3 regions of the Desulfuromonas svalbardensis genome follow, and region 2 is predicted to be linked to each of the others. Evidence: riboswitches for the same ligand, from Rfam matches in the RefSeq annotation. Region 2 holds a riboswitch; each other region holds the start of a gene.
What was found. Region 2 has a riboswitch for cobalamin ahead of ACZ5KY_RS08700 (TonB-dependent receptor plug domain-containing protein). Riboswitches for the same ligand answer to the same signal wherever they lie in the genome.

Region 1: it holds a riboswitch for cobalamin, as region 2 does, so the genes downstream of both, cobC (alpha-ribazole phosphatase) here and ACZ5KY_RS08700 (TonB-dependent receptor plug domain-containing protein) in region 2, are expected to answer to the same signal.
Region 3: it holds a riboswitch for cobalamin, as region 2 does, so the genes downstream of both, ACZ5KY_RS13450 (LbtU family siderophore porin) here and ACZ5KY_RS08700 (TonB-dependent receptor plug domain-containing protein) in region 2, are expected to answer to the same signal.

What each region holds. Positions count from the first base shown of each region.
Region 1 covers NZ_AP042416.1:2,133,250-2,136,532, forward strand. The annotation lists gene cobT (nicotinate-nucleotide--dimethylbenzimidazole phosphoribosyltransferase) at 1-240, opposite strand, end outside; gene cobU (bifunctional adenosylcobinamide kinase/adenosylcobinamide-phosphate guanylyltransferase) at 237-803, opposite strand; gene cobC (alpha-ribazole phosphatase) at 796-1,389, opposite strand; cobalamin riboswitch at 1,493-1,634, opposite strand; gene ACZ5KY_RS09560 (hypothetical protein) at 1,958-2,383, shown strand; gene ACZ5KY_RS09565 (TolC family protein) at 2,461-3,283, shown strand, end outside.
Region 2 covers NZ_AP042416.1:1,910,669-1,913,951, reverse strand. The annotation lists gene ACZ5KY_RS08700 (TonB-dependent receptor plug domain-containing protein) at 1-1,784, opposite strand, end outside; cobalamin riboswitch at 1,906-2,089, opposite strand; gene rbr (rubrerythrin) at 2,285-2,863, opposite strand; gene ACZ5KY_RS08690 (catalase) at 2,923-3,283, opposite strand, start outside.
Region 3 covers NZ_AP042416.1:2,993,399-2,996,681, reverse strand. The annotation lists gene ACZ5KY_RS13455 (sirohydrochlorin cobaltochelatase) at 1-66, opposite strand, end outside; gene ACZ5KY_RS13450 (LbtU family siderophore porin) at 87-1,265, opposite strand; cobalamin riboswitch at 1,465-1,675, opposite strand; gene ACZ5KY_RS13445 (cell envelope integrity protein TolA) at 1,849-3,099, shown strand.

The DNA of each region.
Region 1 (3,283 bases), 220 kb from region 2:
CCCTGCGGCAACAATGCCGTGATCGCCGGCCATCACCGCAATCGATTTGCGTTTGACCGTCGGTTGCATGCTGCTGGTCATTGCCGCTAAATCTTCGGCAAGGTCCATCATTTGACCCAGCGCCCAGTGAGGGATGGCGAGTTGAGTTAAGCGCTCGTGAGCTGTTTGGCGCATGGCCGCATCACTGGGAGTAATCTGATTAATAGTTGTATCGAGCAACGATTGGTTTAGCCGTGTCATGATGGTGAGTTCTCCTTTAAAAAAAGTGGTAAGCCTGAAACCATCAACACCACTTCATCTGCCTGAGCAGCAAGAGTTTGATTGCAGCGACCAACTAAATCGCGGTAGAGGCGTGAGATAGCATCGGCTGGAACAATGCCCATCCCCAGTTCATTGGTAACAAAAATAATGGTTCGATCCCCTGCCTTGCAGGCTTCGATAACCTGTTGGCAGGAGTGAACGATGTGATCTTCAGTTATGGTTTGATCTCGGCAATCAGCCTCGTAAAGAAGATTGTTGATCCATAGGGTAAGACAATCAACGAGAACGACCGCACTGTCGGCGGTGTCTGTTAAGGCTTGAGCTAAATCTAACGGCTCCTCAACGGTCAGCCAACCTTTCCCTTCGCGGCGTTGCTGATGTAAGGCGATTCGGCCATCCATTTCGGCATCTATAATGGGGCAGGTGGCAATATAGCTGCGCTTTCCCGCTAAGGTTTCGGCGCGTTGTTCGGCGTAGCGACTCTTACCGCTACGGCTGCCACCACTGATATATAGTATGTTGTTTTTAGAATTATTAGTCATTGTAAAGCCCTGTTAAAACAGCCTGTTGGTCTTGTATTGTTAGTGTTGCAAATGAGCCTCTGCTGATCTCGAACTTTAAGTAATCGTGTTTTTCAAAACCGAGCAAGTGACACAGTAAGGCTCGAATCACCCCGCCATGAGTCACCAAGGCAAGGTGGCCAGAATGGTTATGGATCTGTTCGGCAATCTCTGTAATCCGATGTTGAAAATCGTGTTGTGATTCACCTTCGGGAAAACAAAAATCATCGAAAAATGTTGCCCATTGATCAACCAAATCAGGATCAGTTGAGCAGATCTCTTTAAAGGTCAATCCCTCCCAACGACCGAAATTCACCTCGTTCAGCTGAACCTTGATGGTGCAGGATCGTGCTAATCGTTCGGTAATTGGAGCTACGGTTTGTTGAGCACGCAATGACGGGCTGCACCATATTGTGTCAATGGGTTGATCTGTTAGACGTTCAGCAAGCTTTCTCGCCTGCGATTGTCCTTTGTTACTTAGCGGCACATCTAAATGGCCGACATAGCAACCATCGAGATCTGACTCTAGGGCACCATGGCGAATGAGAGTGATCTGTTTTTGTTTCAATGAAGTCCCCCCAAACAAAAAAATCCCCGCAACCTTTTTAAAAGGTTGCGGGGATTCCGTATTTAATCCACGCGTTTGCTCTGTCATCTCATACCACGGAGACAAGCGAACAAATTAATCGGCCATGTATCTGACTTACGTTAGTCCGTATGACTAACGATTACAGTGGCGGGTCCGTAACGGATTTACACCGTCTTCCACGATTCCGATTTATTTCTATATCTGCCAACTATAACAAAAGAAACACAATTGTGTTGTTAGTTTTTTCATAACGGCACAAATGAATTGTATAAGTGACATTGTGGAGTAATGCAAAGGGTGAACCAAAAGTGTTTACGCTATATAAAAAACCTTTAAATAGCTGTTTAGAAGGTTTTTTATGATTACTTTTTTAAGTCAGATGTTAACAAGGTGGCGTTTCAAAATGGTACAGATGTTCTTTTTTATGTGGAATTGCTGAAATATCGCTGATGGCTCTCAGATTTAATGGAGAAATTTTTGCTGAATCAAGCAGAGCTGTTGCTTTTTATCATTGCTTAAAAAGGTCACAATCGAATAAGATAATCTGATGATTAAAAATACTCGCTTCAGACATCTTGTTTCTATCTTCAGTTTTATACTGATCCTGCTGGTTGGTCAGACCAGTGGCGCTAGTTACGTGTGGTGTTTTGGTATTGATGGTCACACTGTTCTTGAGCAAGCGCATGATTCATGTTGTGAAGAGCATAAATCAGAGCATGATGTGTTGAGCAGTGAGGTTTCCGTTGATCATTGTGGTCCTTGTTTAGATCTGCTGCCCAGCAGTAGTTACGCTTCGAATCGGTTGCGTGATGTTTTAATGTCACTCGACGCGCTTGTCATGGCTCCATCTGTTGATGAGTCGTTTTTCCGTTTGACCTCCTTGCCATTACAACCACAGAGCGTTATCGCAGATTTTGTGCCACGCATCCGTGATCAAATTCTCCACCACCGCACCATTGTCATGCTGAACTAAGCGAACAACACCCCCTGTTTATCCCTTAAGGTTTACCTATAAAATTAACTGTTTACCCCTAAAGCGGAGGTACAACTATGCCTGTACAGGCTAAGTTTACTTTTGTTGCGTGTGTTGTGATGTGTTGTACCGTCGTATCACCTTCTTTCGCCGTGGAAAACCGCGCCGTAACGTCTGAGGTGATGTCCGATGTTGAGACAACGCAAACCAATGCAACGCAGCAGCAACCAACTGATCAATTAAGTCCTTTGACCCTAGCAGATGCTCTACAGCGGATGCTTACGGAAAATCAACAACTGCAAGCACAACACCATGCACTCTTAGCAACGGAGGCGGAAGGGCAGCAGTTTGCTGTGCGACCGAATCCTGAACTCGCCGTTGAATTTGAAGAGTTTGCTGGTAGTGGTGTCTATTCTGATACTGATGCCATGCAATCAACCCTGTCTGTGAGTCAATTGGTGGAGCTAGGCGGTAAGCGCGCACGGCGACAACAGCTGGCTGAACAGCAACGTTTGGTGGCCGAGCAACAGTTAGCGGTCACGCGCTCCAACCTTATCAGCACCACATCGCAGCGTTTTGTCGCGATTTTAGTGGCACAAAAGCAGTTGGTGTTGGCGCAAAATCAACTCAGCCAAGCTGCCGAGGTGTTGGCGATTGTCAACGAAGGGGTGCTTGCAGGAAAAAAAGCCCCCATCGAAGCGTTACGCTTTAAGTCGTTGGCTACGCAAGCCCAAATCCGTTATCAGCAAGCTATTGCTACCTTAGATAATAGCCGCATGGTTTTAGCCAGTAGCTGGCAAAGTTCAGTGGTGGATTTCACCGAAGTTGAGGGTAATTTACGCGTGATGCCAGCGTTGCCAACATGGGATGCAATTGAACAACAGCTTGATAAATCACCGT
Region 2 (3,283 bases):
AAAACATTATCAACAGTAAATGTCGCTGAACCAACAGGCAGCTTAACTTTCGTATAGAGATTAACCGTCAACTGACTATCTAAATCATCTTCGCGATCATTTTGATTAATCGCATCACAATTCACAGTAACCACTTCCCCTAAGTAATTTATGCCAAAAGCTGTTTGTACTCGCGGTCCAACCTGATTTTCATCACCGTTTTCATCATCTGCAATCGGATTGGCAACAAACCCACGCGCCGAAAGAGTGATATTTTTCAACCGATTGTCTTGACCATCAAATGGAAAGAAGGTCGCATCCCACTCCACCCCTTTATTTTCGTAATCAACGGAATTGTAATAACTATTCATACCGTCTGGACGCGTATAAGAGATAATTTTCTCCTCAAATTTCATCAAAAACAACGCAACACGTAATCGAATAAAGCGATGATCGTATTTTATTCCAGCTTCATAGGTCCAGCCCTCTTCAGGATTCAGGTCTGGATTTCCAACACGGGTATCGGTCTTATAATATTGGTCATTAAAACTCGGTGCACGAAACGCTTTACCCGCATTAGCAAAGAGGTTTAAAGCTGGGTTGACTCGACATATTGCTCCTGCGCTGGGTAAAAATCGGCTGTAATCACGTGCACCATCGGCGGCATCCACCAGCTGTTCACGCGCACCAACATTAAACACTAAACATTCAAGAAACTCCCGTTTCACCTGCCAAAATAACGCGCTATCATCCCGATAATGACGACCATATGAGTAATCATAATCTGCAACACGACGAATCACATCGCCACCGACAGTGTGCTGAAAAGATAACGCATCAAAACGGTAATCGGTGCTGAGGCCGTAATTGTAAGTACGCCGCTTTTCTTCAGGTTTTTCTGGTGAGGTCTGCTCTTTTACTAGACGATCAAAGGAGTAGAACCCTTTGATTTTAAAATGGTCGGCTTCATAGCGAATATTGGTGAAGTGTTTATCCTGATTTTGATCATAAATAATTGAGCTTTTGGTTGGGCTATCGTATCGGCGTGTAAAACCCGTTTCTATCCGGCTATACAGATAATTGATAAACAGATGTTCACTCGGTTGATAATTGAGGCTTAGCGAAGAGTGATCCGTCCCCTCCATGTCGTAAGTGTAGCCCTTAGTTGATGAAAGCTTACGGTAGATGGTATCAATACCATCCAAGCGCTGATAACTCAGCCCCATATTTAGTTGATTACTGACAAAACCTAACTGATGGTTTTGATAACCCTCTTCACCGAATTCAACACGCGCATACGGCGAAAAATTACCTGCAGTCTTTTTGGTAATGATGTTAATGACGCCTGTCATCGCATCAGCACCATATAATGTTGATGCGGCACCACTTAACACTTCAACACGCTCTACTTGATCAATACTAATGGCGTTTAAATCGTAGCTTCCACCCGAGGCACTTTGAATTGGCACACCGTTAATCAAAACCAACTCGCCATCCTCTAAGCCGCGAATACTCACTTCGCTTTTCATCCCCATACGGCTAACACCGAGAGGAGCTAGCGACTTATACGATAAACTACCTACCCGTTTTAGAGCATCAACGAGGTTATTCCCCCCAGTTTCGATCAATTGCTCTGCTGTTGCCACGGTGATAAACCGCGATGACTGCTTCTCTTGCACAGGATAGCGTTCCGCTGTCACCACCATCTGCTCCAAATTATACGTCGTTAGTTCAGTCTGCCCCCAAGCCACCGTTGCCGTCAAAATTAATACAACCGTTAATACACACCATTTCAATCTAACCATTTTACACTCCTACCATCTACCAATGATCTGGGCGCAAAAAAACCCAGACCGAATAATATCGACCTGGGATCTCCCTTTTCCATCCACAAGACTTAAACACGCATCCCTGCCTAGGGCTAAACGCATCACGATACCTCAGACAGGTCTTCTGACTTCTAGATCAACCTACTTGCTGCGTCTTCCCGCCCAAATTTGGCAGTGACATTAAGCAGCGTTCGTCCCTAGTTACAGCGGCGGGCCCGTCCCTGATTTACACAGGGTTCCCTATTAAGCTCATTTCGAGCATCTGAAATAGTTTGTATGTATTTACAATGTTTTATACTAAATGATTAAACCACTACTTTTTACCAAGATTCTACCAATGAGTCAAACAAGGAAACAAATAACTAAACAACATTACCTGTGTATCACAATCCCTACTCTGCACAATAAAGCCCTCCACTTATCAACAGTGAAGGGCTTTTAAATTGAAACAATTGACTTAATACCTTGGTAGAAAACTACCAGTTTTCACCAAGAATTTCGAAATGTGCTTGAGGATGAATACACGCTGGGCACAACTCTAATGCCTCAGGACCAGTGTGAAGATATCCGCAATTACGGCAACGCCATGTCACAGTCTCCTCACGCTTGAACACCACACCGTTGTCAATATTAGCCAACAGATCACGGTAACGCTTCTCATGTTGCTTTTCAGCCACACTAATAGCCTCCCATGCTTCAGCAATGTCGACAAAACCCTCTTTACGAGCAACCGCAGCAAAAGCTGGATACAACTCAGTGTGTTCCTCTTCCTCACCGTTGGCCGCCGCAAGAAGATTTTCAGCTGTTGTGGCAAGTTTTCCTGCTGGATAGGTTGCGGTAATCTCCAGATCGCCACCCTCTAAAAACTTAAAGAAACGCTTCGCATGCTCCTTCTCTTGTGCAGCGGTCTCTTCAAAAACATCCGCAATCTGAACAAAACCCTCTTTTTTAGCAATACTAGCAAAATAAGTATAACGGTTACGAGCCTGACTTTCCCCCGCAAACGATTTAAGTAGATTTTTCTCTGTTTCAGTCCCTTGAACACTTTTTGACATGATCATTCTCCTTTTAAATTGCATGATTTACACGACCCATTGTCGCTATTAAAATATACCTATGATTGAATTTCGTCCATGGTCAAATTCATCTCTTTTGCAACACCTTCACCATAAGCAGTATCCGCTTGATAACAATGCTTAGCATGGCGCACTTTTATCTGTCGTGGTGCATCGCCCATGGCTCGGGCGGTATTGCCAAATAACGCCTGCTGCTGCGCCATTGTCATCAAACGAAACAGATTACCCGGTTGACTAAAATGATCGTCGTTATCTTCATAATGATTCCAATGGGCGGCATCACCTTCAAGTTTAAGCGGTGGTTCGGTAAAATCGCGTTGTTCTTGCCATTCACCATAGCTATTGGGTTCATAGCCCAATGTACTACCATGGTTACCATCCACACGCATCGCTCCATCA
Region 3 (3,283 bases), 1.1 Mb from region 2:
CGATGCACTCAGGGCACAACCGAGTAGTAGCAGGGTAGAGATAAGAATAGCCCATGTCTTTTTCATTGTATCGCTCCTTGTGTTATTTAAAATTCGTACGCCAGTTGTGCGGTGAGGGACTTACTATTGTCGTCGCTGCCACCGTCATGTTCGTCATAGTCTTTGTCGTATGCATATTCTAAGGTCAAAGCGGTGTCTTCGAACAAGCTGATACCAATACTAGCCATGAAGCGTTGTTCCGGTAAGATTCCAACTAGAGCTTTGCTGCCTTGGCATGCCAAAGCAAAGGCCATTTCGTTACCTACTAGTTCAACAACGACAGCTCCTTCAATGTTGAATGTGTAGGGATTGATCTTTTCGCCCTCAACATTCAGATCTTCTAGGGCCAAAATATACTCTCCAATGAGAGTAACATTGCCGATACCGAGCACACCTTGGACGCCAAAACCTGAGATATAGTCTCCTGCAACGGCTGCATCGCCAAATTCTTCAGTTAATAGGTCGGAATCGAACAATGAACTGGTGTAGCTGGTGTCAACGGCAACATTCCAGCCCCCTGCTTCAAAGCTGTAACCCACATGAGCGCCATATTGTTCAATGGTGCTGGAATCATCCCCTTCGCTGGTGTCACCGTTAAAGGCATAGAGTGCGCTGTGCCAGTTTTCTGCTCCGAAGCCAACTTGAAGGGCGGTCTCTTGCGTCTCAGCCATTTCAAGGGTTAAAGGATCAGAGATCATGAAGGTGGTGAAGTTACCAAAGGGGACATACATCCTACCGGCACTAAGGTAGAAGGGAGTTTCTTTGCTATTACCGATCGTGACAAATGCCTCGTCGATTACAACATCGTCGTCATCTCCTTCTTCGTAGAGAAACAACACATGGCCCTGAACCCAAGGGTGGGCCTGAGCATCAATGGCCAATTCTACGGTGGCCAGTTCGAGGCCACTACTGTTATTACCGCCAAAGTCATTAGTGTGGTTGGCTTCCACTTCAACTACGCCGCTCAGCGTGAGGCTTTGGACCACTTCCTCAGCAATCTGATGTTGTTCCCCTTTGCTGATGGTGGGTTTTTTAATGGTGTGAGGTCCCCCGGTTTGAACTACCGAAAGACGTTGTGCGAGTAATTCATCGACTTTTTTCTCAATTAGGCGTTGCATCTCTGCGCTGAGTTGTTGGTTCGATCCATTTTCGTTGGCTAGGGCGGGTAGGGTGCATAACAGTAGAAGTGCTGCAAAAAGTAGAGCGGTGATTCGTTGGTGTCGCATTTTTTACCTCGCGAGTATGATGGCTGCAAAAGCAGCGAATAAAAAAATCCCCGCAATACTGTATTATTGTATCGCGGGGATGCCGTTTTTCATCCACTAATTTATGAGCAATGCTGCCAAACCACGAAGTTTTTTCTACGATGAGAAATAAACATATAGCGAAAAGTAAGATAGTCCTTAATCCACGAAGGCTGATCTATTTGGCAAACATCATCAAGTAGGTCTTCTGGCTTCCAGGTCATTCTACTAATCACACCTTCCCACTTTGTATTGTCCAAAGCAGTGGTTGTTGTGATGTTCGTCACTGGTTACAGCGGCGGGACCGCGACGGATTTGCACCGTCTTCCCTTTGTTGTCCATTTTTAGTTTGGATAACAGCCTTTAATGGCACTCAATTGGCTATTCATATAGCGCACTGAGTTATTAATGGTCAATCGCTATTTATTGTTGGTCCAAATTTAACGAATAAAATGGAAAAATTAAAACAGTGGCTAGTTTTAGATGGATGATTTAGTCTTGGGACTTATTAAAACTGTTCGGTTGATTAGTTTTTTCTCTGAATTAGAGTAGAGTGGATTGAATCGTGTTTCCTCTTAAGCGTAATAGTTTGTATAAAATACTCTTTCTTTGCATTCTGTGTATTCAGTGCCTCTCTCTTCAGTGCATGGCAGCAAATGAAGAGATAACGGTTCAGTCAAAACAGTTTGTTTCTGAACGGCATAGTTCGTTGTTTCATCGAACATTCTGTCGCAGTTTGCTCTCTGCCCCTAAAAAGATCTCCTATGTTGAGTGTGATCGTCTACATTTAACACCTTGTCAGATCTGTATCTCCTCTGCCCTGAATGATCGTCTAAAGTCTGATCTACATAAACGACGTTACGAACAACAACAACAGATACGAGCTGAGAACGCCAAGAAAAAAAGGGCCGCTGTCCTTAAGAGGCAACAGCAACGACGCGAGTCCCTTCAACTGGAAAAAGAGCAAGAGGCGCGTCAGCAGGTGATTGAACGTCGTCAACAAGCAAAGGATAGAGTTGCAAGAGACGGTGCAGAAGTTGAAAAAGAGCAGCAACGAGCGCAACAACTTTTGGAGCTACGCCATCAACAATATAGAGTTGATGTTGAGAAAATAAAACAACGACTTAAAGAGATTGAGGTCGCATTTACGGTGCAAAATGTCAGTGGGTTTTCATTACCAAAACATTTTTTTTCCATCCAAACTCATATTGTCGGTAATCTCGATTTCCCCCTCGACAAACAATCAATCCGTTATGGCTACACCATTCAGTGTAATGACTCATGCTATGCTTATTCCATACATGATAACAGTGCACCGCTTACCTTTTTGTCGACAAGCAACATAGTGCGTCCCACGATTACTGTCACGACTAAGTACTTTCTGGAAACAGAACAGACTGTTCTTCTTGAGGATGAAAATTTTAAAATAGCCTTGCATAAAATTAGTTATGCCGCTCCGTTGTCAGTTGATATATCCATTAGGAATAAAAGTAAAACAGTCCAAAAAATTGAGAAGATGTCAGTTACACTTAATGATATCACTTATTATTTTGTACTAGACTCAGTTCTCATTCTTCCACCAAAATCATCCCTCAGTCATTTGATGGTCGATATCTTTTCTCCTGATCCAACAATCACTTTATCGCCCCAAATACAGCGACTCAGTCAACCACTCATTTATAGTGATCTGTTTAAGCTTCGCAACAATGTTCATTTAGCACTGTCAGTGTATTGCAAACAGCAATCTATTGATCAGAATACCCCTGAATTTCACCAACAGATTGAGGTGCCTTTGAGAGATCTTTTTTATCAGTAATGTAGATATCTTCTATTGGTTGTTAAGCTCGATGTTCGTGGTAGGTATTGGGGGGGGGCAACCTTTCCAGTGCTCAACACGTTAGATGGAGGCTTCTTAGCAATATTGAAATCAGAATTTGTTTGGACACCAGCAGAGCGAATTCATCATTGAGTTAACCTGTGTAACTCTTTATCGATAGTAA